3 regions of the Streptococcus hillyeri genome follow, and region 2 is predicted to be linked to each of the others. Evidence: predicted binding sites of a transcription regulator. Region 2 holds the regulator's gene; each other region holds the start of a gene.
The links. The regulator NrdR, encoded in region 2, represses ribonucleotide reductase genes. The targets are predictions, from matches to a motif close to ACACNATATATNGTGT.

Region 1 (10,762 bases), 420 kb from region 2:
GCAGAGCTGACAAAGATTGATATTTTCTTCCTAGATAAGCTCCTTCATATCTTTGAAATCGAACAAGAGCTGGCAACACATGCTGGTGATGTAGCGTTGCTCAAAGAAGCCAAACGTAATGGTTTTGCAGATCGTAAAATTGCAGAGCTTTGGAACATGGTGACAGCAGAGGTACGAGCTCTTCGCCTAGAGAATAAGATTGTCCCTGTTTACAAGATGGTAGATACCTGTGCGGCTGAATTTGAAAGCTCAACGCCGTACTTCTACTCAACCTATGAGTGGGAAAATGAGTCTGTCAAATCAGATAAAGAGTCAGTGATTGTACTTGGTTCAGGTCCAATCCGTATCGGACAAGGTGTCGAGTTTGACTATGCGACGGTGCATTCTGTCAAAGCCATCCAAGCAGCAGGTTACGAAGCGATTATCATGAACTCAAATCCTGAGACGGTATCAACAGACTTCTCAGTCTCTGATAAACTCTACTTTGAGCCACTCACTTTTGAAGATGTGATGAATGTGATTGAGTTGGAACAACCAAAAGGCGTCGTGGTACAATTTGGTGGTCAGACAGCGATTAACCTCGCAGAAGCGCTATCAAATGCAGGTGTAACTATTCTTGGTACCCAAGTTGAGGATTTGGATCGTGCCGAAGACCGTAAGCTGTTTGAAAAAGCTCTGAAAGACTTAGGCATTCCACAACCACCTGGTCAGACAGCAACCAATGAAGAAGAAGCTGTTGCAGCGGCTCGCCAAATTGGTTTCCCAGTATTGGTACGTCCATCTTACGTTCTCGGTGGACGTGCCATGGAAATCGTCGAAAATGAAGAGGATTTGCGTAGCTATATGCGTACAGCTGTAAAAGCAAGTCCAGAACACCCTGTTCTCGTTGACTCATACCTCGTTGGTCGTGAGTGCGAAGTAGATGCGATATCTGATGGGAAAGATGTCTTGATTCCTGGTATTATGGAGCATATTGAGCGTGCCGGTGTCCACTCAGGTGACTCAATGGCTGTGTACCCACCGCAAGGATTGTCCAAAGAAATTCAAGAAACCATTGCTGACTATACCAAACGTTTGGCTATTGGGCTTAACTGCATCGGGATGATGAACATTCAGTTTGTCATCAAGGATGAGACGGTTTACGTGATTGAGGTTAACCCACGCGCTAGTCGTACGGTTCCATTCTTGTCTAAAGTGACCGATATTCCAATGGCACAAGTGGCGACCAACTTGATTCTTGGCAAATCATTAGCAGAGCAAGGTTATGAAGATGGACTTTATCCAGAAAGTCCGCTGGTTCACGTCAAAGCACCAGTCTTCTCCTTTACAAAATTAGCTAAGGTAGATAGCCTTCTTGGACCTGAGATGAAGTCAACAGGGGAAGTCATGGGTTCTGATGTGACCCTTGAAAAAGCCTTATATAAAGCCTTTGAAGCGAGCTACTTCCACTTGCCAGAATTTGGAAATGTGGTCTTCACCATTGCTGATGATACTAAGGAAGAAGCGCTAGCCTTGGCAAAACGCTTTGATCGTATTGGTTACAATGTCCTTGCGACAGAAGGAACAGCTAAATATTTTGCAGAAAATGATTTAGAGGCACAACTTGTTGGTAAAATTGGCCAAGATGATACCGACATTCCAAACCTTGTTCGTCAAGGGAAAGTACAGGCAATCATCAACACCGTAGGTACCAAACGTACCGCAGATGAAGATGGACAAGTTATCCGTAGCTCTGCCATTGCCCAAGGCGTGCCACTCTTCACAGCCTTGGACACCGCAGAAGCTATGCTTCAAGTCCTCGAAAGCCGTGGCTTTACAACACAGGCGATATAAACTATCAGAAGATGGGCTAAAGTCTTAGTTCATCTTCTTTTTTATGGCTAAATTAAATCTAAGAATGGTATAATAATAACAACTCAAGTGGTAGTGAGGTGCTATAATGAAAAAATGTTTTACCAGTAGTACGTTGAAAATGGTAGCTGTTGTAGCAATGGTGTTGGATCACTTTAGTCAAATTATATTGGAACAGGGGATTATATTAACAGCACCGTATTCAATGCTTACGGATGCACAATTTTCAATTCTGTTATTCGTTTCTGAATTGTTTCATATTTTGGGTAGAGTGGCTTTTCCTATTTTCTGCTTTTTGTTAGTAGAAGGTTTCTTGTGTACTCGAAGCTTGAAAAGGTATTTTTTAAATTTAGGGGTATTTGCTGTCCTATCAGAACCTATCTACGATTTAGCGTTAACTGGGAAACTTTTTAGTCTCCGTCAGCAAAATGTGCTATTTACCCTGTTATTAGGTTTAGCAGTTTTGACAGTTATTCAACACTATAAAGGAAATGTCATCAGGAGTAGTTTGGCTGTATTGTTAGGAGCTACCTTGTCGTATATTTTTTCATTTGACGGCTGGTATTATGGCATTTTTCTGATTTCTGTATTTTATCTTTTTCGTGATAAACCTGTATTAAAAACAGTTTTAGCGGCTTTGGTTATGTACATTTGTGGCTTGGATTTTTCAATACAAGGCCTTATGGAGCCAAATTTCTTATTATCGGTGTTTTCGTTATTATTTATTAATTTGTACAATGGCGAGCGGGGACTACAATCAAAATATTTCTTCTATTGGTTTTATCCAGTGCACCTATTACTACTCATACTTATCAATACATATATTATTATCCCGATTATTAGTAGGTAGGTAAGAATATGGATAGTTTAACTTGTTCAGATAAGTTGACATAAGGTTGGATGATATCCAGCCTTTTTGACAGTTGTTGAGTTCAAGGCTAATGAATTACTCATTATTTTATGAAGTTTTTTTCTTAAAAAATCTTAAAACATCCCAGAAACATTAATTTAAAATAAAGATTATAAAGATAACATTTAGATAACATTAGGAATAGATTTGATTTTAGTATTGCTATTGAAAGGTGTAAATAATTTCTGTAAGATTGAGGTACGATAAGAATTTGGAGGATTTATTTTGAAACATCAGTCTTATAAGAAACGTAAATGGATGGGAGTCACTTTGATGGCTACCAGTGTTTTGTTGTGGCATAGTGGTGTGGCTTCGGCCAATCAGATTTCGGAATTGGGAACAGAAGAAGTCTCACAGCCAGTATTTTTACCTGTTCCAGAAAAAGCGGAAGTAGAAAACTCAGAAGCTGCTGTTTCAGAAAGCGCTTTGGTATCTGAGGAGTCATCTGATACTGCTCAAGAAAAAGCGTCAACTGTTCAAGGAGTGACACCTGAGGTTAATGATCTATGGCAAGCAGCAGGAAAAGGTGCTGGAACAGCTATTGCTGTGATTGATGCTGGGATTGATTTATCTCATGAAGCTTTTCAAGGTAACAGTTCAGAATCAGGTCTTTACCCAACAAAGGAAGCTCTAGAAGCGAAGAAGAAAGAAGCTGGCATTGACAGAGGGCAATGGCATAACGAGAAAATCGTTTACAGCCATGATTACAGTAGCAATGTCAAAGTGACAGATACGGATCATGGGACACATGTGGCAGGTATTGTCGCAGGTCAGTCTAAGCATGCTCTTGGCAATCAATTTGTTGTTGAAGGCTTATCACCTGAAGCACAACTTCTTTTTATGAGAACCAAGTTAGCAGGACGTTCTCAGCGTTTGGAAAATTCTAAACAATACGCTCAAGCGATTAAGGATGCGGTAGCATTGGGTGCGACAGCTATTAATATGAGTTTTGGAAATACGGCAGAAGCTGAGCAAGAATTATCAGAAGAAGCCCTTCAAGCCATTAAAGAGGCTAAAGAAAAAGGTGTTGCTATTGTTGTATCAGCAGGAAACGATGGTGCCTTTGGAGGCTATGATCGTAAACCGAGTGCTGAAAATCCTGATTTTGGGATTATTGGAACCCCGGCAACATCAGAAAATGTGCTAACCGTAGCTTCTTACGTTCCAGAAAAACTCGTTGCAGAAGTGGTTACAGTAACAACTCCTACTACTGAACCAAAACGTTTGGCCATTCAATTGACAGCACCATTAGATAATCAAAAGGCGTATTCCTTTGTTGTTTTGAAAGAAGGAGAACAGGCTGATTATAGTAATCAAGATGTTGCAGGAAAAATAGTCATTGTTAACCGTGGAGGCGCACTCTCATTCGCAGAAAAAATGGCAATGGCTGCTAAACATAAGGCAGCAGGTATCATTATTGTTAACCACTTGGAAGGACGTTCGTTAGAAAGTTTGCCACAAGGGGATATTCCAGCAGGATTTATGACCTTCGAAGATGGTGTAATCTTGAAAGGTATGACCGATGCTAACCTCACCTTTACAGGTGATTATGGCCAATTTACCTTACCTAAAGGTGCCTACATGGATGATTTTTCAAGTTGGGGATTGACTGCAGATGGTCATATGAAACCGGATATCACTGCACCAGGTCATGGGATTTATTCATCAATTTCTGGTAATAAGTACGAACCTTGGTCAGGAACAAGTATGGCAACACCGCATGTGACAGCTGTAATGAACTTATTGCTCAAACATGTGGAAACAAAATTTGCACATTTAAACCTTACTCCAGAAAAACGTTTGGAATTGGCAAAAGCTTTATTGATGTCAACGGCAAATCCAATTAAAAATGTTAAAGCTGGAACCTTTATTTCCCCACGTCAGCAGGGTGCAGGTGCACTTGATCTTTCAAAAGTTGTGAAATCAGATACCTATGTTACAGGTAATGGTCAACAGACTAAAATCCACTTAAATGATGTGGCAACCACATTTGAAATCCCAGTCATGGTGCACAATCTTGGTGACACACCAAAAACGTTTGATTACCATGCAACAGTGATGAGTGATCAGGTTTCTGATAAAGCCTTTACGTTATCACCTCAGCATGTTCTCGATACAGCTAAACAACGTGTCATCGTTGCGCCGCGTAGCAGTCAATTGGTGACGCTTAAGGTTGACGTATCGTCAGCAGATCAGAAATTGCAAGCTGAGATGCCAAATGGTTACTTCCTAGATGGTTTTGTACAGTTTAAAGCCGTTGATGCTCAAGGAGTAGATATGAGTATCCCATTTGTTGGCTTTAGAGGAAACTTTGCAGATTTACCTGCTGCTGAAGAAGCTATTTATAACCGTCTTGAAGGCACATTCTATTACCAACCTCAAGAAAAGACTAATGAATTTGATTTAAAATATGGTAATTTTGTAGAAAAAGGCTTTACTGCTTTAAAATCACACTATAAACCATGGTCTGCTGTAGGAGCTGGTTTATCAGATGAAGATGCTCCAGAATCAGAAGTGAATACGGTTTTAGGGTCATATGAAAAAATAGATGATGAAAACAAACGTCTTTTAATTCATCAAGGTGATAAACCTTATCTTGCTATTTCTCCAAATGAAGATGGTAATATGGATACCGTTACTTTCCAAGGAACTTTCTTTAGAAATGCCAAGGGCTTAAAAGCTCAAGTGCTTGATAAAGAAACAGGTGACGTGATTTGGGAAAGTGATAACGAAGCAATCGCTCATAAAAACTACAATAAGAGTGATGAAGTTCAGGGAGCTGTTGAATATACCAACACGAGCTGGGATGGCACGAATAAGGATGGCGAAACTGTAGCGAATGGTACCTACATTTATCGTGTCCTCTACACGCCAATGACAACAGGTGCTAAAGAACAACATATGGATTTTGAAATCATGGTCAATGTGACAAAACCAGCTCTTCCTCAAGTCGTGAATTATAACAAAGAAACACGTCAATTGACTGTCAGTCAACCAGAAGTAACAGGCTTGCCAATTTACCGTCAGCGTCTAGCATTCCTTTCACTAGACGAGGAAGAAGGTCTGTATAGCGTGGTTTATTTACCAATCGCTGAAGATGGTACCGTTACAATTCCAGAGATGACTGAAGACGATATTGAAATCACATTAGAAAATGTGAGCTATGTTGTCGAAGACATGGCTGGAAACTATAATCAAATGCCTTTGCTTGAGTTGATTGAAAAAGGCAAAGCTCCAGAGATTATGGACGAAGAGAAAGAACCAGAAGTTGAGTTTCACAGAGCTCCAGAAGTTTCTCCACATCCAGAAAGCAAGGGTGAAACACAGCCAGAAGCTAAGGATGACAAACCATCTGAAATCGCTCCAAAATTGGACGATAAAGAGACGAAGCAAGAAGATAAATTGTCGTCAGAAGTGAAATCTCTTGAGACAGGTTCAGTTCACTCAACGTTGGCAACTACTGTTTCGAAAACTCCAAATCAGTTTTCACGAGTAGCTAAGAAGCAATCGCTAACTTCTAAGACAGCAGCATTGCCAAAAACAGGTGAACAAACAGCTATCGGAGCTATTTCAGCTGGCTTATTGGCAATCGGTGGAGCTATTCTTAGCATGGCTTATCGCAAGAACACTCGCAAGCGTTAATGGCTAAAAATGTGATTTTCTCTGTGACAAAGAGAGAACCAATTGACTGTTTTCTACAATCTATAATATTGTGAATACATTCTAAGTTTGATTGGTATAGAATTTAGTGTCAAAAGCCAAATATCAAAGAAGTTGGGAATATTTTTCTCAGCTTCTTATTTTTAGTATGAATAAATATCATTGATACCGTGAACCAGCAGTCATATCACTTATAAAAACTAGCGACTGCGAGACATTAGAAGTGGTGATTAATACTTGTCAAAAATCAAAAATTACTTTTTTGCTTCTTTCTAAAAAGTGGCGGACGCTCCAAAGGTCTGGGAGACCTTTGGAGGTGGGAAATAAGACGAACAGAGTTCGTCACAGTCGATAAGGTTTGGGGAACCTTTTGAGGCGGGAAATGAAGCTGACAAAGTCAGCGTCAAAACCTCCTTTGGAGTTTCATTGCTACTTTTTGAGTCTAGGTCTCAAAAAGCCCGCTATAATCAGGAGTTTACTCTTGATTATAATACCACCATGGCGAAAGAAGCGCTTGGGAAATTGATACCTTTATTGGTCCTTGAGTTTGCTCAATATGCTAATTTTGATTTTGGTTGAGTATAAAATTAAAAAATATGGCTAAAAACTGCGAGCGGTTGTAGTATCTTCTCTGTTTCATTTCTAGCTTTCTGTTCAGCTGGAAATGACTTTGATATTTAACCCGTTCCAATATCTTGTGATTGCTGTATTGACTTTTTACCATATCTTGTGTTAAGATAGTCTCTCGGAGGTGAGAACAATTGTGATAATATTAGCTGGCATGATTGGTGTAGGAAAGACAACTTATACTGCCCGTCTGTCTGAGGCCTTAGGTACAGAGGCATTTTATGAGCCTGTAGAAAATAACCCTATCTTGGATAAATACTATGAAAATCCTGATAAGTATGGTTTTGCTCTACAAATTTATTTCTTAAATAAGCGATTTAAGTCAATCAAAGAAGCTTATTATAATAATGATAATGTTTTAGATCGTTCGATTTACGAGGATGCGCTCTTTACTTACATTAATTCGCTGGAAGGAAATATTAGCCAGGAAGAGTACGAAATTTACCTAGAGCTTTTGGATAATATGATGGAAGAGCTCGAAGGTATGCCTAAGAAAGCACCAGACTTGTTAGTCTATCTTGATGGTAGTTTTGATCATATCATGGGCAATATCAAAAAACGTGGTCGTGATTTTGAGCAACCTACAGATGAAAATGGTCTATTAGATTACTATCGCCTCTTGCATGGACATTATGGTGACTGGTATGATAATTATGATTACAGTCCAAAAATGAAGATTGATACAGATCATTTTGATGTGACCAATGATGAAGACTGGGAAAAAGTATTTGCACAGATTAAAGAAACGTTAAGTACTTTAGAGAGATAAATACAAGAAAATACAAGGTTTTGTGCCTTGTACTTTGTTTTTAGATATGGAAAACTAAAACCACCCGTTTTTTAGCGGGTGGTTTTGATGTCATAAAGTGTGATTATTTCACAAAATCATTGATTTCTGTTTCAATGTTAGCAATTTTTTCCTCTGCTTCGGCAAGTGTTTCACCGACTGTTGCGATATAGAATTTAATCTTTGGTTCTGTTCCTGATGGGCGAACTGCAAACCAGCTGTCATCGGTCAATGTGTATTTAAGGACGTCAGATGGTGGTGTTGTCAATTCAGTTGTTGTACCATCAAGGGCGACAGCTTTTTGAAGAGCAAAGTCTTCAAAGAGGGCGATGTCTGTTTTGTTGAACTGTTCTGGTGCATTGTCACGGAATTTAGCCATGATTGCTTTGATTTGTTCGGCACCGTCTTTACCTGAGAGGGTAACAGAGATAGTTTTCTCAGCGAAGTAGCCGTATTCTTTGAAGATTTCATCAATACCGTCTGCAAGTGTCAGGCCACGAGAGCGGTAGTAGGCTGCAATTTCAGCCACCATTAAAACAGCTTGAATAGCATCTTTGTCACGAACAAATGGTTTGATGAGATAACCGAAGCTTTCTTCAAAACCAAACATGTAGGTGTGGTTGTGCTTTTCTTCAAATTCTTGGATTTTTTCAGCGATGAATTTGAATCCTGTCAACACATTGAACATGGTTGCGCCGTAGCTTTCAGCAATCTTAGTAACCAATTCAGTAGATACGATTGATTTAGCAAGGGCTGCATTTTCAGGTAATGTTCCTGCTTGTTTGTGGGCTTCAAGGATATATTTGGCGATGATTGCACCGATTTGGTTTCCTGAGAGGTTCCAGTATGAACCGTCAGTTTGACGAACTTCAACACCGACACGGTCAGCATCTGGGTCCGTTGCTAAAAGCACATCAGCTCCGATTTCACGTCCGAGTTCTTCAGCGAGGGCAAAGGCAGCTTGGCTTTCAGGATTTGGTGATGCAACGGTAGAGAAATCAGGGTCAACGGTTGCTTGGCTTTCTACGACTTGAACAGACTCAAATCCAGCTTCAGCAAGGGCACGACGCGCTAGCATTTCCCCAGTACCATGAAGAGGTGTGTAAACAATTTTCATGTCTTTGCCATGCTCGGCAATGAGTTCTTTATTGATGTTGATAGCCTTGAGTTCATCGAGGTAGAGGCGGTCTGTTTCTTCACCAAGAACAGTGATGAGACCAGAGCTTTTGCTTTCTTCAAGGTCAGCGAGTTCAACGGCAAATGGATTGTCAATGCCACGGATAAAATCAGTCAAAGCAGAAGCGTCTGCTGGTGGCATTTGGCCACCGTCTTCACCGTAAACTTTGTAGCCGTTAAATTCTTTAGGGTTATGACTAGCTGTTACCATGATACCGGCAACAGTACCGTAGTGGCGCACTGCAAATGATAGTTCTGGTGTTGGGCGTAGGCTTTCAAAAACATAAGATTTGATACCGTGTGCTGCTAGGACTTGAGCAGATTCGAAGGCGAACTCTGGTGAGAAGTGACGTGTGTCATAGGCAATAGCTACGCCACGTTTTTTAGCATCCTCACCTTTGCTTTCTACTAATTTTGCAAGGCCTTCAGTTGCTTGGCGTACCACATAAATATTGATACGGTTTGTACCAGCTCCGATATAGCCACGCATACCTGCGGTACCAAATTCAAGGTTTGTGTAGAAGGCATCTTCTTTTGTTTTTTCATCCATAGATTCTAATTCAGTACGAAGGTAGTCGGGCAGTTCAGAAAAATCCACCCATTTTTGGTAATTTTCTTGATAGGTCATTGCATTCTCCTTTAACTTTTATTAATCGCTTTCATTATATCATTTTCATGTAAAAAAATCACGAGTTTTCGTGATTTTCATTATTTTTTTAAATTTTCGAGGCGTGGCACAATGATAAAGGTTAGGAATGACGAAATCACCATTTCAGCGATAGCATTTGTTCCTAAAACAGTAGCTAACATCGCTTGGACATTACCGTTGTAAACATTTGAGAAGAGGATGAAGATACCACCGAGTACAAAGATGGTGTTGGTCATTGATCCTACAGCACCTGCGATAAGAAGTCCACTACGGTTTTTGATTAATTTATAGACAAAGTAGGGTGTGATACCAATTAGTATTCGTGGGACCATTGCAATAATGAGCGAATAGATATTACCATTTTCGACAAAGGGTGAGAAAAGGTAGCTACTTGGGATTTGGATAACAGTGTTAGTAACGACACTGATGAGTCCCATTAAACCGCCAAGTGTTGCTCCTACACGTGGTCCATAGAGAATGGAGGCGATGATAACTGGAATATGCACCAAAGTTGGTTTAATTGGAAGCGGCAGAACATTAAAAATGATAGACGTCAGAAGATGGATGACAATCATTGTCGCAAAGAACATTGAGATGGTTGCAACAGTGGTAGAGTTTTTGTTTTTCATTTATTCTCCTATTTTGCTATGATAAATTTTCGTTAATGGTTTGTAGAATGGTATCTAGATCAGCTAGAGCGCCTCGTCCGACATCACCGCAGGCTAAGAGAGCTGATTTTGGTGTGATTTCTTTGTACCCCACCTCTTTTAAAATAGCGAGATTGCGCTGGGTTAAGGGATTATCATACATTTTTGTATTCATAGCTGGTGCGATGAGCTTTGGAAGGTCTGCTGGCAAAGCCAGTGCGGTTGCTGTGACCATATTATCTGCTCCGCCATGTGCCAAAGTAGCAATCGTATTAGCAGAAGCAGGTGCTAGGATAAAAAGATCGGCTTCTTTTCCTAGGTCGATATGGTTAATCCGCTCTGCTATTTTTTCTTCCATCACATCCAAGTGAACAGGATTTTTAGACAAGACCTGCAAGGTTAGTGGTGTGATAAATTGAGTCGCCGCTTCCGTCATGAGGACATGGACGTCATAG
Region 2 (10,762 bases):
TGGCAAGCTAACCAGATTAATACGATTTTCAATCGCCTGCTGGTTTTGAGCAGCTTTCAGCTCAGCAGTCTCACGATAAGAGACATCTGCATAACCCTCATTCATAAAGAGAACTGGTTGATAGCCTTTGGCAAGATAACTAGCATCTCCCGCTTCAAATTTCGCACGTTCATTGCGATACTGATTAAATTTCGGGAGACTACGTTTAATCTGTTCAGAAGTCATCTGATGGCGAGCAATAAAGTCTGCCACCTCAGAATCAGCTAAAATCACACGCATCAAGTCATCAGTTACTGCTCGGTGTAAGTGCTGACTGCGCTCTATAGTTTGTCCAACTTTTTCCATCTACTCACTCCCTCCTAAACGCGCAAGCATTTCTCGCTTCATCTCTTCCAACCTCGCCTTCTCCTCAGGCGTCGTCTCATTCTTATAATCTGGATTACTCCAATCAGGAACATTAGATTTTACTTGCTTAGCACTCTTGCTGCTCTCTTTTTTCCTTTGGTCAAAGCTGCGCATTTTGCTGATGGCAACCTCTGCACTAGTAACCTCTTGATAGGCAAAATCATTGGCAATCTTCATCAGATAAGTTTTATTAAGGTTTGCAGACTTGGTCTTTGCCAAGGTATAAATCACCATCACATTAATCACATCATCCAAGAAATTCATAGCAACAAGTTCATCTAAAACACGCCATTCATCCGCAGTGATAACAGCCTTACGAGCTTTTTTAATCTCTCCGAGAATTTCAGCTGGACTTTGCGTCTTAGATTTCGCCAACAATTCAAATTCTTCTTTGGTAAAATCAGATGACGTTGCTGGCTGCTGCGCTTGTTCTAGAAAAATTTTGATGCGTTTGGGCAAAATCGTATGACGGTAAGCCGTTTGTTTAGCCACCTTATACAACTCAAACCAGGTTAAGTGGTATTTTTCAGCCAAATTATAAAGCTCAATGACTTCCTCATCTTCTTTTTCTAAACGCAAACCTTCTGACTGCATGCGCTGTTTAAAAAATTCCCACTGAAAACTAGATTGACGTTGCGGCTTAACATTCGTTTCTTCGATACCTGTAAAAACTTCCGAGAATTTTTTAGATAAATTACGAGCTGTTTCAGGAATTTTCGTCATCAATTCTCTGACAGCTACCTCGCCAATACGCTTTTCCAATAATCTTCGATAAGCAGGATTTTCTAAAAATTCAGAACTTGACAAGGCTGATTGGATATCAATAAGATAACCTTCTGGTGTCTGGTAAAATGCAACCAAATCCATAGCCGTCAACAAAGCTAGCGCCTCTTCAAAGCGCCGCATCCCAAACTGCATATGATTTAAAATCTCAGTAAATTTATGCGGTCTGATACCATTGTCCCAAAAAGCTATAAAATAAGCATAAAGACCAATGGCGTCAACTCCTAAAATTGGCTGATAAACTTGCGCAAGACTTTGATGCTCATAAGCATGACGATTCCCTTCAAGGTAGGAAAAGGTATCATTCGGTGTCATCTCTTAGACTCCCTTTTTTCTTACCTCTTACACGGTTTGTAATTTGTCGAAGAAGCTCTTCAATCTCATCGACATCCTTGAAAGAACGGTAGACGCTGGCAAAACGCACATAAGTAATCTCATCAAGCTCTGCCAATTCATCCATGACCAAATTACCAATCACAGTACTATCAACTTCACTATCGTAGTCACTACGCACCTTGCGCTCAATACGACTAATCGCTTTTTCAATATCGCTACTAGAAACTGGACGCTTCTGGGCACTCTGGATGATTCCATTCAAAATCTTGTCACGAGAAAATTGCTCACGTGTACCATCCTTCTTAATCACAAGAAGAGGCATTTCCTCTAGACGCTCAAAAGTCGTAAAACGATTGGCACATTCTTCACATTCACGACGACGACGGATGGTATTCCCATCCTCTGCTTGGCGACTATCAATCACACTTGATTTATTGCAATGACATTTTGGACAGCGCATAATTCACCTACTTTACCTGATACTTAATACTTTATTCTACCACAAAATACGGAATAACAAAAGCAGTAGGACACGCAATCATTCTATGCTTACCTCCGCTTTCGCTATTTAGTTCCAGTTTCAAGCTAACAGCATTTGGGGCTCAATAATGACAGTATTTCACTATTTCAAACTCTTCTGCTTGTATTCGAACTAGCTTTTATACTTAGTATAGGTAAGTCACAATATGATTTTCAACCCTTGAAGTTAAATAAACAAAAATTTTGTTTTAGTCTATATTGACAAACCGCAAATCCTTCTATATACTAATGCTGTATTAATTAACAGTTACTAAAGGAGTTACTCTTGAAAAAATCACTAAAATCAGCAATGCTTCTAGCTGGATTAGCTCTAACATTGTCTTATCATTCACCAGTAAATGCTAGCGATCGTTCTTGGAAAAGTTGGTTTATTGAGCAATACTTTTGGTTAAAACGTGATAAAAGTTACTATTCACAGCAAAGCGATATCAGCTTTCAAAACTACTTAGATGCCTGTAGAGAACAATCAGACAAACCTTACCAACTTGACCAAGCTTCTGTTAATGGCGAGCTAAAACAAGAGACACTCTATGACATGCAGGTATTTACTTGGAACGATAAAAACGATTCCAATCAAAAAACAATTCTTTATCTAGCAGGCGGTTCTTATCTCAACAACCCAACTAGCTATCACATCAGCATGTTGCGAAACTTGTCGATAGCATTAGATGCTAAAATCGTATTACCAATTTACCCTAAAGCACCGCGTTATAGCTACGATTATGCCATTCCGCGCCTTGTGAATCTCTATGATGATATTTTAAAAAAGACAAATCATTTAATTTTAATGGGAGACTCTGCTGGCGGTGGTCTGGCACTAGGGTTAGCTCATGCATTAAAACATGAAACCAACCACTTGCAACAACCTACACAAATTGTCTTACTCTCTCCTTGGCTTGATGTCACTATGAGTCATTCTGAAATTTCTCAGTACGAAAATAGTGATCCTATTTTATCATCGTGGGGGTTAAAACGCGTCGGAGAGCTCTGGGCTAAAAATCCCGATAACACTGACCACATCTATGTCAGCCCTAAAAATGGTCCTACACAACATTTAGCGCCAATTGCAATTCTGACAGGAACACGTGACATCTTCTATCCAGACATTCGAGATTATGCTAAGACACTCAAAGAAACAGCTACCAGCAAAATTATCTATATCGAAAAAACTGGTATGAATCACGTTTACCCTATTTATCCTATTCCAGAAGCAACTGAAGCTCAAGACCAAATCGTCAAAATTATTAACGGTACCTATCCCTACTAATCATCTGAATCTTATACTTAACAAAAATCAACTGTTAAAGTCAATTAGTTTTTATTTAGTATTTTTGTTAGCACTTCTCCTAATGTGGTGTGGGGCGGAAGCGACCTCCTACAGAGTTCCATTCCTTCTTGGCAAGCCTAGGTCTTGCCAACCCCTTCACACTAAAACTAATTAGTTTTAGTGTTATCACCACTGCGGAAAGTGCTAGTTGTGGCGACTTCGTCGCTCGTAATGATTGCAGAAAATACCAACAATAAGATATTATAAAAAAACCATATGTTGAAGGGAAATTCATTGTGACTGAAACAATTTATCTTAAACGAGTTTACTATTTTAAAGATAAAACACTATAACATGACTACCTCAACTTAACAAAAACAGTTCCATCCAAACTTTATTGATTCATTTTTAGAGAGTATCATCACTTAACTATATAAAAAAGCAGTAGCTAATCAGATTGATTAAGCTACTGTTTTTAGTTTATTTCGATTATTAATGCCTATGCTTGAACTTCAGCAATCACTTCAATTTCAACTTTGACGTCACGTGGTAAACGTGCAACCTCTACAGCCGAACGTGCTGGAAAGTCCGAACTAAAAGCTGTTTTATAAACCTCATTAAAAGGCACAAAATCATTCATATCACTGAGGAAACATGTCGTTTTCACCACGTGATCAAAATCAGTACCCGCAGCTTCTAAAATCGCTGCAATGTTTTTCAACACTTGTTCAGTTTGTTCTTGGATGGTATCACCGACAATCTCTCCTGTCTCTGGTGAAAGCGGAACTTGACCACTGGCAAACAACAAATTGCCAACAATTTTTCCTTGAACATATGGACCAATAGCCGCAGGGGCTTTATCTGTATGAATAGTTTTCATAATTATCTCCTTTTTTCTTAATGCCCTAAATAGTCTTCCCAAATCTTATCAAAATCACTCAGATTAAAGGCAAAACTCGCCTCATCTTCCAAGTAACGACTGACAACTTCAAAATCATCCGTATGTTTTGGGAACGTTGTCTCATCAAAAGCTAAATCAGCTAAGATGGCTACCGGCTCATGACTTTTTGGATTACGCTGAGCCATCAGCCAGGTGTAAAATGATTTTCTCAATGCCAATTCTCCTCAATAATCAAATGTTTCGTCTCCCACTTGAATGGTACGAGTTAATTCTTCTCCTTCAAATGGTTTACGAACTTCAATCAAATTTAAAACAGTATATCCCTGCTTTCTCAAAAACGCTATCATCCCATGGTTGTTAGGATGAACATAATGAAACAAGGTTTCACCACCTAAAAACTGCGATAACCTCTCAGCCCTTTGAAAAAGTGCCGTAGCAATCCCTTGCTTTCTGGCAAGCTCAGATACAAAAATCTGTTCTACCCAAACCAAGGAACCTTCAACTTTACAAACGATGTAGCCAACTAGATTATGCTCAACGAAAGCACCATAGACTGGAAATTTCTCTTCTAAAAAGTATGCGAACTCTTCACGCCCTTCTTCTAAATCAGGCTCTACCATACGATTCTTAAAACGTCTTAATGTAGACCTAAAAGAGGCAAAAAGCGGAGCAGCCTGCTCCAAATGGCAGGTAGTCAATTCTAAAATCGTTATCATTTCCAATTATCCTTGAGAAAGGCTTTACGAATAGCTGAACTTTCTTTATAACGCTCAGGGCTTTTTTTATAAAAACCTTGATGGTATTCTTCTGCTTCGTAAAAAGGCTGCGCTGGTTCAATGGTCGTTACAATAGGTTGTTCAAAACGTCCTGAAGCTTGCAAAGCTGCCTTAGACTGCTCTGCTATTTCCCTTTGACGCTCATCAAAATAGAAAATCACTGGACGATAGTTGTCTCCTCGATCTTCAAATTGACCAAAGGCATCTGTTGGATCAGTCTGCGCCCAATAAATCTCCACCAAATCAGCAAAACTAATCTTCTCTGGTTCAAAGATAATCTCAACTGCCTCGGTGTGCCCTGTCGTCTTGGCACAAACCTCTTCATAAGTAGGATTCGGGACATGACCACCCGTGTAGCCTGAACGAACAGACAATATCCCATCTTGTTCTTCAAAAGGTTGCACCATACACCAGAAACAACCGCCAGCAAAAATAGCTCTTTCCATACTTTTCACCTCTCTAAAAACTCTTTTGTGATTTCAAACTTTTATAATGGTTTCATTATAGCAAAAAGTCGCTTTATTAGGCAATTTAAAAAGAGAGTGTGACAGAAGTTACGATTTCAAAGAAATCGGCTTCGTAGTCACACCTCCGCACAGTTGATTAGATTGGCCGCTAACGCTTACTATTCAAGGGGCTAGGACTTCCAATCAACCAATGCGTCAAACTGTTATTACTATCCAAAATATAAGGTATAAAAGAGGTTTGTTCCAACCTCTTTTATACCTTATATTATTTGCGTTTTCGTTTCACTTCAACGGCTACAATACCCAATAGAATAGCCAAAAGAGGTATGAGGATTAAGCCTTTCTTGAAGAACAAATCAAAAAGTGTCACATCTTGGTCAGCTGATCCTGGAATAACTTTCTTAATAGCCTTTGCGACTGGATTTTCAACCTTAGTCACCTTTTGGCTCGATGTGATGTTAGGACTAACACTTTCTAGACCATTATCCAACGACAGGTTGCCTTGCTCATCGATAGCGTAAACAGGGGTACTTCCTTTTTTCAAAGTACCATAGAAATCCTCTTTAAGTTCGTATTTTTGTCCATTGATTTCCTGCTCTCCTGCTTTTAATAGGAGACGCGTTTCATAATCAGCGTATGCTTTTTCAATAATAGCATTCCCAAAAGGATGACGATAATACTCACCATCTTGATCAGACCAGTCACCCACTCCCATAATCACTGCAATGACTTCTTGCCCCTTACGATTGACAGTTGCCATATAATTAAAGGCACCGCTTGGACTTGAGCCTGTTTTAAGACCATTAACCCCTTCAATACCATATTTTGCACCTGGTAAAGAGTAATTATAAGTATCAAAAGTCTCCTCATATGGTGTCCCTGCTTTCACAGTAACGACTGGATCTTTAGTATGATTGAGGATAGCTGGATATTTCTTAACAAAATTATAAACTAATATGGCTAAATCACGCGCAGTCGTTTCGTTTGGTAATTCAATAGGATAACGTGTAGGCAAATAATAACCATTAAACGCTACTGCCGCTGCACCACTAGCATTGTTCCACGTCGTGTTCGTCATTCCTAGCTCTTTAGCTTTGGCATTCATCAGATCCAAAAAAGCATCCGCATCGTTATTAGACAAATAATTGGCAAGCATAACGGTTGTTGCATTCGACGATGGGACAGCCGTCATCGTAATGAGTTCACCAACTGTATAATCCACACCAGCTACAATTTTATTATTAGAAATAGCATAAATCTGAGCAATAGCTTGATCTGTCTCAGTCGCTGTGATAATCGTTTCCTCTGTCAGACGTCCCTCAGCAATCGCCTCATATACCAGATAGAGCGTCATCACCTTACTCATACTCGCTGGATCTCTGAGAGCATCACTATTATCCTGCCAAAGAATCTCCCCAGTTTTTCCATCAATAGCTATCGAAGATTTTGGACGATTAATCTCAAGAACATCATAACCTGCCGCACGAGTAATGTCCATAATATCATCCGCTTTTACCGTCGCTGGAAAAAGCAGAGCAACTAAAGCTGCTAGTAATACAACACGTTTTTTCACACAACACCTCTTTGGTACAAATTCAAGATAGTTTCATTTTATCATATTTCAGAACTATTTCAAAGTGGTTTCAAACTCAAACAATCATTTTAAGTTTTTTTGACTATTTTATTGTATAATATACTCCATGAAAGAACTCTTACAAAACAAACTTAACAGTCAGTCTCCTTATACCGATCACGAAATCTCTTGGTGCCTTGATAACATTGGGCATCCTGACCCAGCCATACGTGACGAAGTGATTTACAACAGTTTTTGCCACGGCTTTGAACACCACTTAATCAGTCCTGAACAATTTATCTGGCTTGCTAACAACATTCACGAACGTGAACTTCTAACACATACCGATACACTAACACGATCTTTTAGCGCCTTGCTGACGAGCCTACTCATTTCTTGTGACAATTGGCAGGGAAGTCCTTACTTTTCTCTTTTAGAAAATAGCAGAGCACCACTATTTGAGTTATCACTAAATTTTCTAACACGAGAAAAAGATACTCGTGGCTACGATAACGATTTGGGATGGATACACGCTATCGCTCACGGTGCCGAACTCCTATTAGCTACTAGTCTTCACGATAATTTTCCTAAAGAACGCTTAAAAGACGTTTGGCAAGCTATCACCACACTCCTCTATCTGCAAATCTCTGTCTTTTCAGCTGGTGAAGCCGATCGATTAGCCATGGTTATTAGCCAACTCCTTCTCTCTGAAAAATTAACTCAAACCATATTAGCGCAATGGATTTCCGACCTCAACTATTCCGAACAAGAGCCAGAAGACTATTTCTGTTCACTCAATATCAAATCATTTCTAGCCACAATCTATTTAACCTGTGAAAAAGAAGGCATCTTAACAGCCGAGTTAAAACAAGCGATTTTCAAACACTATTAATACTCAACCAAAATCAAAATTAGCATATTGAGCAAACTCAAGGACCAATAAAGGTATCAATTTCCCAGCGCTTCTTTCGCTGTGGTGGCATTCTTATTAGTGAAACTGTCCAGTGGACAGTTTTAGCCCAAGCTCAGAAATAAAAGAGCGAGGGGAAGTGGCTTGATAAGAACGGATTTTTGGGAGAACTACAGAAATTGAGAATCAATTTCATAGTAGTTCCCCCGCAAGGATGATTAGGTTGGACGCTGTCGAGTCGTCGACAAGTACAGCCAATCATCTACTGCGATAGAGATAAGCTCAAATCTAGCAATGAAACTCCAAAGGAGGTTGTGATACTGACTTCGTCAGCTTCATTTCCCACCTCCAAAGGTCTGGGAGACCTTTGGAGCGTCCGCACTTTTAAGAAAGAAGCAAAAAAGTAATTTTTGATTTTGGTTAAGTATAAAAATCTATTGACAACATAAAAGACCAAATCCTCTCGTGAAGTGACTTGGTCTTTTTATCTTCTAGATTAACTTAGATAAGCTCTGTGCCAAATTGATCTTGCTTGATTTTCTTAGCTTTCATCAATCCACCTAAAGCTTTTTTAAATTGTCCTTTTGAAATGCCAAAGGTCGCTTTGATATCGTCTGGTGAGGATTTGTCATTCAAGGTCATAAAACCACCATTGCTTTCCAGATAAGTTAAAATCATCTGAGCATCATTTTCCAACATTTCAAATGATCTAGGCTTAACAGAAAGATTCAAAGTTCTATCAACCACTCGATAGCCAATAACACGGGCCTCAAGCACCTCTCCTAGGCGTGGTTCTACAAAACGTTCACTTGGGTGAATAAAACCGAGCATGTTATTATCTGGTAAGTACACAAAGGTTCCAGATAATTTCAAACGGTAAACAATAGCTTTCAAGGTTTGATTTTGCATATTATCATAGGCAGGACCAGCTATTTTTTGGAAAATTTCAGGCTGCGCAGGAATTGCCCAAATACGGTCTTTGGCATCTACATCAAGCGTTACGTAAAGTTGATCGCCTTTTTTAGGCCACAACTCCTTAATCTCTGGAAGAATATCAAGAGAGACAACGACTTGCTTATCAGGTAAACCTGTATCCACAAAAACCCCTAGGTCTTTTCGGACATCCGTCACAGTTCCCCAACCATACGTTGTGCGAGTTGCTTTTATTTCATTGGTAGTCAAGCGTGGCTTTTGTTTACTGTCGCTATAGGCAAAACCTGTGACCATATCTCCAATAGCATGTGTTCCTTCATTTTTATCCAAGGCAAACGTCAAGCCGTCTTTTTGGACAAAATAAAAGTTTGTATTTTCATCCGTTACCAATCCAGTGATAACTGTTCCAAGTAATTTATTCATTTATTTTCCTTTACAAAATTGAGGAAGTGGAACCACCACCTCCTCATCTTTACTATTTTTGATTTTTAGACAGTCAAAAGTTCTTTTTCTTTTTCAGCAGTCATGCTATCAATTTTCTTAACAGCATCATCTGTTGCTTTTTGAATATCTTTTTCAAGAGATTTCAAGTCATCTTCTGTGATTTCTTTAGCTTTTTCTTGCTTTTTCGCTTCATCCATCGCGTCACGACGGATATTACGAATAGCAATCTTAGCATTTTCTCCAACTTTTTTCACTTCTTTAGCTAACTCTTTACGGGTTTCTTCAGTAAGCGCTGGAATCACCAAACGGATAACTGAACCGTCATTAGCTGGGTTAATTCCCAAATCTGACTCATTAATCGCACGTTCGATGTCTTTCAAAACTGACTTATCAAACGGTGTGATTAAAAGAACGCGAGCCTCTGGAACTGTAATTGATGCCAATTGGTTAAGAGGCGTTGGAGCCCCATAGTATTCCACCTGAATACGGTCTAAAAGACTTGCGTTTGCACGACCTGCACGGATTGATGCAAATTCACGAGCTAGTGATTCATGTGACTGTTTAAAGCGTTCTTGTGCTTTTGCAATAATTGCGTTTGCCATAATTTTTATCAAATATCTCCTCTAACTCAATTTCAGAAACCTTTGCAGTTTCATCATGACCTATTAGAGGCAATCCCTTTCTTTTCCTTTATTTTCTTTTGTTTAATAGCAGAGCTACTTAATGAGAGGTTTTATTTGAAACGGTTGTTCCGATGTTTTCACCGAAAATAACACGTTTAATATTGCCAACTTCATTCATATTGAAGACAACAAGGTCAATATCATTGTCCATTGAAAGTGTAGAAGCTGTCGCATCCATAATTTTAAGACCGCGTTTGATCACTTCAACGTGTGTCAATTCATCAAACTTAACTGCGTCAGCATTTTTACGTGGATCATCGTTATAGACTCCATCAACGCCATTTTTAGCCATGAGAATAGCATCTGCTTCAATCTCTGCTGCACGGAGCGCAGCCGTTGTATCTGTTGAGAAATAAGGAGAACCGATACCAGCACCAAAAATGACGATACGCCCTTTTTCAAGATGACGTAGGGCACGTCCACGAATATAAGGTTCAGCGACATTCTGCATAGCAATAGCAGTTTGTACGCGGGTATCCACGCCGTACTGTTGAAGACTGTCAGCCATCACCAAAGCGTTCATGACTGTTCCAAGCATCCCAGTATAGTCTGCTTGAACACGGTCCATCCCTGCCTCCGCAGCAGGCTCACCACGCCAAAGATTACCACCACCAATAACAAGAGCAATCTGCACACCTGATTCATGTACTTCAGAAATTTCTTTAGCCATTTTCTGAACAGTTGGTAAGTCAATACCGACCCCTTTATCTCCTGCTAAAGCTTCACCTGATAACTTAATCAAGA
Region 3 (10,762 bases), 990 kb from region 2:
TTTCGCCATTATTAGCAATTTGATACTCTAAAATATCATCAAACTCAGACGTCAAACCTACCTGCTCTAGCTTTTCCAATAATAGGGCATCGGAAAATTCAGCTCCTAGCGTCAAATTATATCGAATGCTATCATTAAAGAGATAAGGTGACTGAGCAATTAAACCGATTCGCTGTTGGTAATCTTTCATCACCTGACCGTCATCAAGTACTATCGTTAGCCCGCCTTTGTCTGGAATTAATTCTTGTAACATCAACTTAAAGAGAGTCGATTTTCCAGAGCCACTTGGTCCTTTAATCAAGTATTTCTTCCCTTTTTCAAAGCGATAAGAGAAATTAGAAAATAGCACCCTACCTGCAAAAGATTTGGTCAATTGATGACATGCTAACGCTTCGAAACTTTTAGTAGATACTGAATTTGTCTGAACGTTAGGGATATCCTGTGCCAATATTTGATCGAATTTATCAGAAATAGCCTTTGCTCCTTTGAGCCTAAAAATATCGTTAATGATATTCATCAAAGGTTGTTCCAGACGTGTTGCCGCAATAAACATCGCAATCAGGTCAGTCGTTCTCAAATCTGTCCCTACTGTCATCAAAACCAGGCCCAAAAAGATTGGTAAGAATTGAGACACAAAGAGCATCAGATTGGCTAAAAAGGCAAAGAAAGATTGATAAATCCCAAATGTTTGCCGTGACTTTTCATAGTATGCTGATTGTTTTTGAAGCACTTTAAAACTAGGAGAAAGGGCTTGATTCTGAGCCAATGTTGACCTTCCAGCAATCGTATCACTCAATGAACTCAGTAATTTCTGTCTTTCTGCGGCTTGTTCGCCCCCTTTTTGCTCTGCTATTTTACTAATTCTAAGTTGAACAACTAAGAAAAGAAAGGCACAGGCAATAAACAGCAAACCAATCGGTATATTTTTGGACAAGAGGTAGATACTAAGTAAGAGGAAATTACTAATATGTGCAACAAGGAGAACACTAGGGCTAATATGGTTCCAGAGATAATATTCGACATCCTGTGTCAATAGCGAAATTTTCTTATCATTGCCCATTTTCTGATGACCTAACATCAACTGCTGATAGAGACTAAGTCGAATGTTGCCACAACCAATGGTCATTATCTGGTTCAGTAAGAGATTGGCAATAAACATGACAGCATATAAGAGCAAATAGAGTGTCAGTCCATAGACCAAAAAATCCCATATCTCTTTGCAGCTATTTAACGCTGTAAGGTCGAAAATTTTGTCTGTCATTAATGGTTCAATGAGAAAGACAAAACTGTTTAAAACACTGGAGATGAGGGCTAAAGTCACCAAAAATTTATTAAAATACTTAAACATCTCATCACCTACAATTCTATCACAGCATCATAACTGAACACTTCATCTACATGGTGAGCCACTTCAATAATGGTCATCGGAAGTGAAAAAATCAACTCTCTTACTCTACGAGCATTGTCTTTATCCAAAGCAGCAGCCACTTCATCCAAAAGCAAAATATCCTTTTGACGGAGTAAAAATCGTGCCAATTCTATCCTGACACGCTGACCACCTGAAACATTACTACCATTATTTTCAATTTGGAAATCTAAGCCTTCAGGGAATTCTTCAAGCAAATGAACTTGCTTTAATACTTTGGTCATTTCTTCACGGGAAAAAGTCTGATTCAGACAGATATTTTCTTCTAGACTTCCATTAAAGAGAAAAGGCGATTGATTCACCATCCCGATATTAGCTTGGTAAGTCTCAAAGACTTGATTGTCATTTGTCACAAGAGCAACTTTTCCAGAATCTACAGTCTCACCCTTGATGATATTTAGTAAGGTCGTTTTTCCTCGTCCACTGGCTCCCTTAATCAAATATTTTTTCCCTTTTTCAAAGGTATAGGAAAACTCTTTAAAAATGGATTTCTCTCCATAGGATTTTGTGATATTTTGCAAAGTCAGAGCTTTAAAATCAGGAATGTATGGAACTTCTGCTTTATCAACATGCTTATCCATTAACTCATAGATTTTTGTTTTGATCGAGTTGGCAGCCTGCATACTAAATGTCGCATACATCATATTTTGAAGAGGACTGGACAAACTACTTGAAGCAATAAACATGGCTACAAGAGAAGATACGGGAATATGACCAAACGTATTTGGAAATAAGAAATAAATACCAACTGGCAAAACACGGCCCAAAAATTGCGTCAATCCATTACAGAAAAAGAGAAAATTAGACAAGTAATAATAATTGCGACGAGCTGTTTCGTAGGTTATTACTTGGTTTTTAAGTTTACCATAGGTAGTCTCAAAAGCCTGATGATGTAATAAAGTACTTCCACCATTAACATAATCCATCAGTAAAGCCATCGAATGTTCTCGCTCCTCGCTCTGCTTCTTTCCCAGAGAATCCGTAAGTTTCGTCAAAGACAACTGAGGTAAGGGACGCAACAACGAGCCTAGAATAAATAACAATGCTAACGTTGGATTTAAGCTGATTAAATAAATAGACACTACAAGGAAAAGCATTCCATTTTTGGGCAAACGCATAACCTGCGTCACATAATTATCATAGAAAAACTCTAGGTCTTGGCTCAGAAAATTGGTTGCCTCATGTTGGTCTATGCTCTCACTAGATAGTAAGACTGTTCTCGCCAATTTTTTACGCAAGATTAGCATCATCCGTTTACAAGACATATCGTAAACTACATTTGCTCCAAACTCTAGACCATAGAATACCAAATAGGTCAATAAACCCACAGCAAAGAGTTTCCACAAAGAATTAAAATCAGATATCGTATCAATCGCAATAACCTTTTTAATCACGAGTGACTGTAAAATACTAGCAAAGCCACCCAGAATAAAGATAAGAAGGGCGACATACTTGAATTTTCCAAGATAAGATAATAGTTTCATGATATTTCCTCCGAATTAAACCACCTAGACACAACCAGTGAAAGCAATCAATGGCTAATCCCTTTAAGTATATCACTCTCAACTTCCACTAAAAATTTTTCCCATATCTGCGTATTACTACAATTTATCTAAATGCTTACGATAAATCTGTGCCAATTGATCACTCCCAGCTAACACCATCGCTTCAATACATTTTTGCATCCCTACAATGGCATCTTGGTTACCCGATTCGCGATAGTCATAAAAATGTTTAGCATACTGGAAAACCAAGCGCTCATAAATTTCTGTCTCAATGAAAAAACACTGATTTAATTGCTTTTCAAAATACAAGGCATCAAGTAACTTTCCTCTTTCAATACAGGTGATATACCCATTTAATAGCATTGTGGAAATTAAACGCCTATTATTAGGAATTTCTTTATAAAAATCTGAGCGCCGGATCATTTCTCTAGCCAAAACCATGAAAACATCATGTTTTAGGACATCTAAAGTATTTGAAAAAATCAACAATTCATAATATCCCCAATATTCCACACTAAACAAATAGTCGGTTAAATCGTCCAAATCCTTTTGATTATAATAAGCTTCTCCTGATAAATCTTGCAAACGAATTTTCAATAAAATCATATTGAGTTGATAAAATTTACCCCTTTTATTCTCCGATTCCATCTGTGAATATAGAAGCTTTTTCATGCCTTCAATATCGTGAGTTGATACAAAATGCCGAACTTTTGACAAGAGTTCATTCAGTTCATCCCTATGAAAATCATGCACCGCATACATAAATTCATCAATTGGCATGTTAATCTCATCTAAAATAGCCATAAACTTAGAAATGGTTAAATCTGTCTCTCCTTTTTCAAATCGAGATAGCTGGGAGATTGATATACCAGCCTTTGCAACATCTTTTAATCGTAATCCTCTAGATTCTCGAAACTTTTTAAAAATTTCTCCAAATTTTTTCATCATACACCTCCAATAAGCATATATGGGAATACTTTTTAATTTTATGATATCATACAATAAAGAAAAACAAAAGTGAGTATTTTCACATGAAAAGTAAAATTATTGCTCCACTGTTCTTTTTTGAAGAAATGATTATCGTTGTTAGATAATCACAATCTCTATTAAAGGTATCTACTAAAAATTATCATTTCTTAGTCACACTAATAAATGAAGCTGGCAAAAACTTAAATGTTAGTCTTGCAATAAAGAAAGTAAACAATATAAAACGGCTTAGAGTGATGTGTCAAGAAACGTCACTCTAAGTCACAGGACAAACGCATGAAGAAAATGCATGTAACCATTTTCTAGCTACATGCATTTTTTCAAAATATTTTCACGACATTTACATACATACATCGATTCAGCCTCTTTTTCGTCTATATTATAACAAAATTTCATGGTTAAAAATATATCTTTTTATGAAAAATCGTTATCTGAAAGCGATATTTTCTTCATGCGTTTGTCGTGCTCTAAGCCATTCTCTGTTTTTAAGCTTTTTCTAGCCTCATCTATTCTCTTAATCTTCCACAATCTCAACTTTATCTGCTAAGTAAGAAAATTCTTCTGGAAGTGCTGGCTCTTCATCTACAGTTTCTTCTTGTTCTGCACGTTGTGCTTTCATTTTTTGAGCAAATTCTGCACGAATCTCATTGAAGTCTTGGCGTGGCACTGCCATAATTTGCGGAGAAAAGCCTGCTGCTTTACTCATAATATTACCAAACATAGCATTGAGATTTTCTCGCTTCATGGCTTGTTCTGCATTAAAGGCAGCATCAAAGGCTAAAATCGCATTTTCAGAGTTGGCAAGAACTGGCTCTGAGCCCATCAATAAGGCCCTGTCCTGCGGAGAGATGCTGTCCAAAATCTCATTCCACGCGCCCTTTAGTGCCTCTAGATACTCACGCGAGCGTTGGCTATCGGCAACTGTTTCTTCCATGATTGTTATGATTTTGACTCGATCTACTTTGAAGGCGACAGCACTTTTCTTGGTTTGAGGTTTCGGAGAAATGGCAGAGCTAGGACTTGCAATACCTTGTGATAATTGCTTTTTCAGCTCCGCGATCTCTGAACGTAGCTGACTAAGCTCTGCTTCTAAGTTTTCTGGAATCTCCGTTTGAACTGCTTTGCTATTGTTCCCTAAACGAATGGTCATCATCTCTGCATAAATCTTAGGATGTGTACCTGTTTTAATCTCAGGCAAGCTAGTCGTAACCGTATCAATCATAGCAAATAGCTGACTTTGAGGAATATTCAGATTTTCGGTAAACTGCTCCGTCTGACGATTGGCTTGTCCACCAGTTTGAACAATTAGCAAATCACGAAGGTAAGTCAATAAATCCGTCGCAAAGCGACTCATGGATTTACCACTGTCAAAGAGAGTCTCCAAGTTATCAAGCGCCTCTGTCACCTGATGTTGACGAATATTTGCGACATAATCATCAAGTGCCACAAGTCCAATGGATCCCGTAATTTCTTCAGCAATGGCAACTGTCACTTGATTATCTGGTGCTAAGCTTAATGCCTGATCAAGAATCGAGAGAGCATCACGCATTCCTCCTTCAGCACGTCGAGCAATAATCACCAGAGCATCATCGTCATAAGAAATACCTTCTTTGGTTAAAATCCCTGCCAAATGTTGCTGAATAGCAGCCTGCTTAATGGACTTAAATTCAAATCGTTGCACACGGGATAAAATGGTCGCTGGAATCTTGTGCAGTTCTGTCGTAGCCAAAATGAACACAACATTTTCAGTAGGCTCTTCCAAAGTCTTCAAGAGAGCGTTGAAAGCCCCCGTTGATAACATATGAACCTCGTCAATGATATAAACTTTATATGTCGCTCGGCTTGGAGCATAGGTAGATTTATCACGAATGTCACGAATTTCATCAACCCCATTATTTGAAGCAGCATCAATTTCAATGACATCTTCTAGACTACCAGTTGTAATATCACGACAGATATCACAATGATTACAAGGCTCCCCATCTACTTGATTAGGACAGTTCATTGCCTTAGCAAAAATTTTCGCCGCAGAAGTTTTACCAGTTCCACGAGGCCCAGAAAAAAGATAAGCATGGCTAATTTTCTTAGACGCGACAGCTTGTTTCAAAGTCGTCGAAATAACCTCTTGGCCAACCATCTCATCAAAGGCTTGGCTACGATATTTCCGATAAAGTGCTTGATACATTAACCTTCTACTCCAAACATATCAAAGTTAAAGAATGTTTTCTCCAATAATATAGCAACAAATTTTTCCAAGTATTCTTGGTCAATGGCATCATAATCTGCTACTAAGCTAGAATCCAAATCCAGAACACCAACCAACTTTCCATCTTTAACCATTGGAACAACAATTTCAGACATGGCTGCGCTATCACAAGCAATGTAATTATCATGCTTAGTCACATCATCTACAATCAATGTTTCACGTTTTTCAGCAGATTCACCACAAACGCCTTTACCTAGAGCAATATGGACACAAGAAACACCACCTTGAAAAGGCCCTAAAATCAATTCTTGACCATTAAAAAGGTAAAAACCTGTAAACACAGAATTTGGCAAGGTCACGCGCAACATGGCAGAAGCATTTGACAAATTCGCCAAAGCATTTGTCTCATTGGCAAAAAGACCCTCTGCCTGCATTAACAATAATTCATAATTCTCAATTTTTTGCTTAGTATTCATAGAACTATTATAGCACATACCGGTCTAATTTTAAGGTAAAAAGTAGAATATCATTATGTAAGAACACTAGGATAGTATAAAAAGGGATTATAGTCTCGCAACTAAAACTCAGTCAAACAAATGAAAAGCCACTATTTGATGAAATTGATACTAAGCCTTTTACTCTATCCTTAAAAAAGAAATCAAATGTTACTGACATCATGGAAACTTACTGATTTTATGCCCCTTTCATAAGTGAGCCTGTGATCTCGCACTGGTTTATCACAGACTCTGTTTTCCCACCTCCAAGTATCGCTCCCCCGATACTTGGAGCCCCAAAACACAGAAAAAAGCCTACTGCACAACGCAGAAACGTTGATACAATAGGCGTCAAATAGATTAGCTAACTATTTTCAAAACAAAAGACCAGAACTATCTCTGGTCTTCTTATCCCTTCGCTTCTTATTTCTAGGCTCAGGGGCTAAAACTGTCCACTGGACAGTTTTACTATTTAACAGCGTCTTTAAGTGCTTTACCAGCTTTGAATGCTGGAACTTTTGATGCTGCGATTGTGATTTCTTCACCAGTTTGTGGGTTGCGACCTGTACGTGCTGCACGCTCACGAACTTCAAAGTTACCAAATCCGATAAGTTGAACTTTTTCACCCGCTGCAAGGTATTCTGAAACCGCTGCAAATACAGCATCAACTGCTGCTGCTGAATCTTTTTTAGTTAATGAAGTGCTTTCCGCAACTTTTGCAATCAAATCTTGTTTGTTAGCCATTTTAACAAATCCTCCAATTTTTTTTGAGCGTATCGCTCTAACAGAATCTATCATAACTTAAAAGCGCTTGGTAGTCAAGTTTTATGGGTCATTTCACCCAACTTTAAAATAATTTTACGATTTTTAGAAAATTGGTTCTCCTATCATGATTTTTCTCTCTTTTAGAAAAAACGAACAAACCACTATATATGGTATTTGTGAAAATTTAATCACACTATATTTTGTGTTGTTTTCGTTTTTTTCAGTTGCATTTTCTCTAAATTTTGGTATGCTAGTAAGGTATTATTTTTAGGAGATGTTACTATGACTAAAATTACTGTCTATTCAAAAAACAATTGCATGCAGTGCAATATGACTAAGAAATTTTTAGAAAAAGCCGGTGCAGATTTTGAAGAAATCAACATTGACGAGCATCCAGAGAAAATCGACTATGTTAAATCTCTCGGCTTTACAGCTGCTCCAGTGATTGAAGCTGGCGATATTGTCTTTTCAGGTTTCCAGCCCTCTAAATTAAAAGAAATCGTTTCATAATACTATACTTGAAAAGGAACTAATAGAGATGAGTCTTAAAGAACTTGGCGATGTGTCCTACTTCCGCCTCAATAATGAAATCAATCGTCCTGTCAATGGACAAATCATGTTACACAAAGATAGAGAGGCCCTCAAAGCTTTCTTTAGCGAAAATGTGATTCCAAATACACTCGCTTTTGATAACATGATGGCAAAAATCAACTACTTAATTGAACATGATTATATTGAAACAGAATTTATCAGCAAATATGCTCCTGATTTTATCGAAAAATTGGCTGCTGATTTGAAAAATGAAAACTTCCAATTCAAATCGTTCATGGCTGCTTACAAATTTTATCAGCAATACGCTTTAAAAACCAATGACGGGGACTTCTACTTGGAAAGTATTGAGGACCGTGTCATGTTCAACGCCCTCTATTTTGCAGATGGTAATGAAGAATTAGCACATGACTTGGCGATGGAAATGATTCACCAGCGCTATCAGCCAGCAACTCCATCATTCTTGAATGCTGGACGTAGCCGTCGTGGTGAACTTGTTTCTTGCTTCTTGATTCAAGTTACTGATGATATGAACTCAATCGGACGTTCCATCAACTCTGCTCTGCAATTGTCTCGTATCGGCGGAGGTGTTGGTATCAGTCTCAATAATCTTCGTGAAGCTGGCGCTCCTATTAAAGGTTATGCAGGTGCTGCTTCTGGGGTTGTCCCTGTTATGAAACTCTTCGAAGATAGTTTTTCTTACTCTAACCAACTAGGACAACGTCAAGGGGCTGGTGTGGTTTACCTTAATGTTTTCCACCCAGATATCATTGCTTTCTTGTCAACGAAAAAGGAAAATGCGGATGAAAAAGTCCGTGTCAAAACCCTTTCTCTTGGGGTGACTGTTCCAGATAAATTCTACGAACTCGCTCGCAATAATGAAGACATGTACCTTTTCAGCCCTTATAGTGTTGAAAAAGAGTATGGTATTCCATTCAATTACATTGACATCACAGAAATGTACGATGAATTGGTAGCCAATCCAAATATTAACAAAACGAAGATTAAAGCTCGTGATTTAGAAACTGAAATTTCTAAACTCCAGCAAGAATCTGGTTACCCTTATATTGTCAATATTGATACAGCAAACCGTGCGAATCCAATTGACGGTAAAATCATCATGTCTAACCTCTGTTCAGAAATTCTTCAAATCCAGACGCCAAGTCACATCAATGATGCACAAGAATTTCTTCAAATGGGGATGGATATCTCATGTAACCTTGGCTCAACCAATATTATCAACATGATGACTTCTCCAGACTTTGGAAAATCAATCAAGGCCATGACACGCGCGCTAACATTTGTCACAGATAGTTCAAGCATCGATGCTGTGCCAACCGTAAAATATGGTAACAGCCAGGCTCATACTTTCGGTCTTGGTGCCATGGGACTTCATTCATACCTTGCGACACACCATATCGAATATGGCTCACCCGAATCTATTGAGTTTACAGATATCTACTTTATGCTCTTAAATTACTGGACACTTGTAGAATCAAATAATATTGCTCGTGAGCGTGGCATTACTTTTGCGAATTTTGAGAAATCTGCTTATGCTGATGGCTCTTACTTCGACAAATACGTTACAGGCAAATTTGTACCAAAATCAGAATTGGTTAAAGAGCTCTTCAAAGATCACTTTATTCCGCAAGCAGAGGATTGGGAAGCCCTTCGTCAAGCTGTTATGGCAGATGGTTTATATCATCAAAACCGCCTAGCAGTCGCACCAAACGGCTCTATTAGCTACATTAACGACTGCTCTGCTTCTATCCATCCCATTACGCAACGTATTGAAGAACGTCAAGAGAAAAAAATTGGTAAGATTTACTACCCAGCTTACGGTTTGTCAACAGATACCATTCCATATTACCAATCAGCCTATGATATGGATATGCGCAAGATGATCGACGTCTATGCTGCGGCTACAGAGCATGTGGACCAAGGGCTCTCAATGACCCTCTTTATGCGTAGCGAAATCCCAACTGGGCTTTATGAGTGGAAAACAGAAAGCAAACAAACGACACGTGATCTTTCTATCCTTCGTAACTATGCCTTCAATAAAGGGGTTAAATCGATCTACTACGTCCGTACCTACACAGATGATGGCGAAGAGGTTGGTGCTAACCAATGTGAAAGCTGTGTGATTTAATCGCCTTACATCTCTGAACACATAAAAGAGGCAAAGACCATCACGTCTCTGCCTCTTCCTTTGTCTCGTCATACCTCTTATACTAATTCATTTAAACATCATTTTTAGGGGCTCTTTTTAAAAGTAAGGCTTTCGTGTAGCGCCAAAAGCGATAACCTATCCAAATGGCAATCGCTAGGCTAACAATAGCCACTAAGATAATTGCCCAGTTCCTTTCTCCCTTCAGAATGACCGAAAACAGTTGAACAGTTAGCCAACTAAATATAAGGGTACTGATTAACCATACGGTGTAAATACCTCCTCTAATAGCACTCTCAGAAAAACTATTCCCCTTAGGATGCTCTAACAACCAACGGTCACTTATGAAAATGAATCCTCCTAAGATGAACTCCATTATCATTTCTACTAACACTACGCATTTTCCCCCACTTCTCTCTTTTCCTTATCATAACAAAATATGATATAATAAACAAATAAAACTAAAAAGGAAACACTCATGAACTACTATAGCGCCATTAACTGGAACGAAATTGAAGACGTTATCGACAAATCAACTTGGGAAAAATTAACCGAGCAATTCTGGCTCGATACCCGTATCCCACTGTCAAACGACCTTGACGACTGGCGTAAACTAAGCGCAGATGAAAAAGATTTGGTTGGTAAAGTCTTCGGTGGACTGAC

Region 1: AB6M99_RS05985 (deoxynucleoside kinase) is a predicted target of NrdR. The motif match lies at 7,139-7,154, and genes of this name have one in related genera.
Region 3: nrdH (glutaredoxin-like protein NrdH) is a predicted target of NrdR. The motif match lies at 7,542-7,557, and genes of this name have one in related genera.

The regions. Positions count from the first base shown of each region.
Region 1 covers NZ_CP163513.1:1,272,729-1,283,490, reverse strand. The annotation lists gene carB (carbamoyl-phosphate synthase large subunit) at 1-1,833, shown strand, start outside; gene AB6M99_RS05995 (TraX family protein) at 1,940-2,701, shown strand; gene AB6M99_RS05990 (S8 family serine peptidase) at 2,987-6,403, shown strand; gene AB6M99_RS05985 (deoxynucleoside kinase) at 7,185-7,817, shown strand; gene AB6M99_RS05980 (phospho-sugar mutase) at 7,921-9,639, opposite strand; gene AB6M99_RS05975 (ECF transporter S component) at 9,720-10,289, opposite strand; gene coaC (phosphopantothenoylcysteine decarboxylase) at 10,306-10,762, opposite strand, start outside.
Region 2 covers NZ_CP163513.1:1,697,057-1,707,818, forward strand. The annotation lists gene dnaI (primosomal protein DnaI) at 1-345, opposite strand, end outside; gene AB6M99_RS08150 (helicase loader) at 346-1,503, opposite strand; gene nrdR (transcriptional regulator NrdR) at 1,490-1,984, opposite strand; gene AB6M99_RS08160 (alpha/beta hydrolase fold domain-containing protein) at 2,354-3,331, shown strand; gene AB6M99_RS08165 (RidA family protein) at 3,831-4,214, opposite strand; gene AB6M99_RS08170 (YozE family protein) at 4,229-4,444, opposite strand; gene AB6M99_RS08175 (GNAT family N-acetyltransferase) at 4,457-4,948, opposite strand; gene msrA (peptide-methionine (S)-S-oxide reductase MsrA) at 4,945-5,454, opposite strand; gene AB6M99_RS08185 (D-alanyl-D-alanine carboxypeptidase) at 5,741-7,048, opposite strand; gene AB6M99_RS08190 (DUF2785 domain-containing protein) at 7,176-7,940, shown strand; gene AB6M99_RS08195 (S1 RNA-binding domain-containing protein) at 8,460-9,314, opposite strand; gene frr (ribosome recycling factor) at 9,380-9,937, opposite strand; gene pyrH (UMP kinase) at 10,056-10,762, opposite strand, start outside.
Region 3 covers NZ_CP163513.1:708,037-718,798, reverse strand. The annotation lists gene AB6M99_RS03565 (ABC transporter ATP-binding protein) at 1-1,348, opposite strand, end outside; gene AB6M99_RS03560 (ABC transporter ATP-binding protein) at 1,357-2,910, opposite strand; gene AB6M99_RS03555 (helix-turn-helix domain-containing protein) at 3,028-3,876, opposite strand; gene dnaX (DNA polymerase III subunit gamma/tau) at 4,433-6,103, opposite strand; gene AB6M99_RS03545 (GAF domain-containing protein) at 6,103-6,600, opposite strand; gene AB6M99_RS03540 (HU family DNA-binding protein) at 7,087-7,362, opposite strand; gene nrdH (glutaredoxin-like protein NrdH) at 7,666-7,893, shown strand; gene nrdE (class 1b ribonucleoside-diphosphate reductase subunit alpha) at 7,922-10,081, shown strand; gene AB6M99_RS03525 (hypothetical protein) at 10,173-10,493, opposite strand; gene nrdF (class 1b ribonucleoside-diphosphate reductase subunit beta) at 10,578-10,762, shown strand, end outside.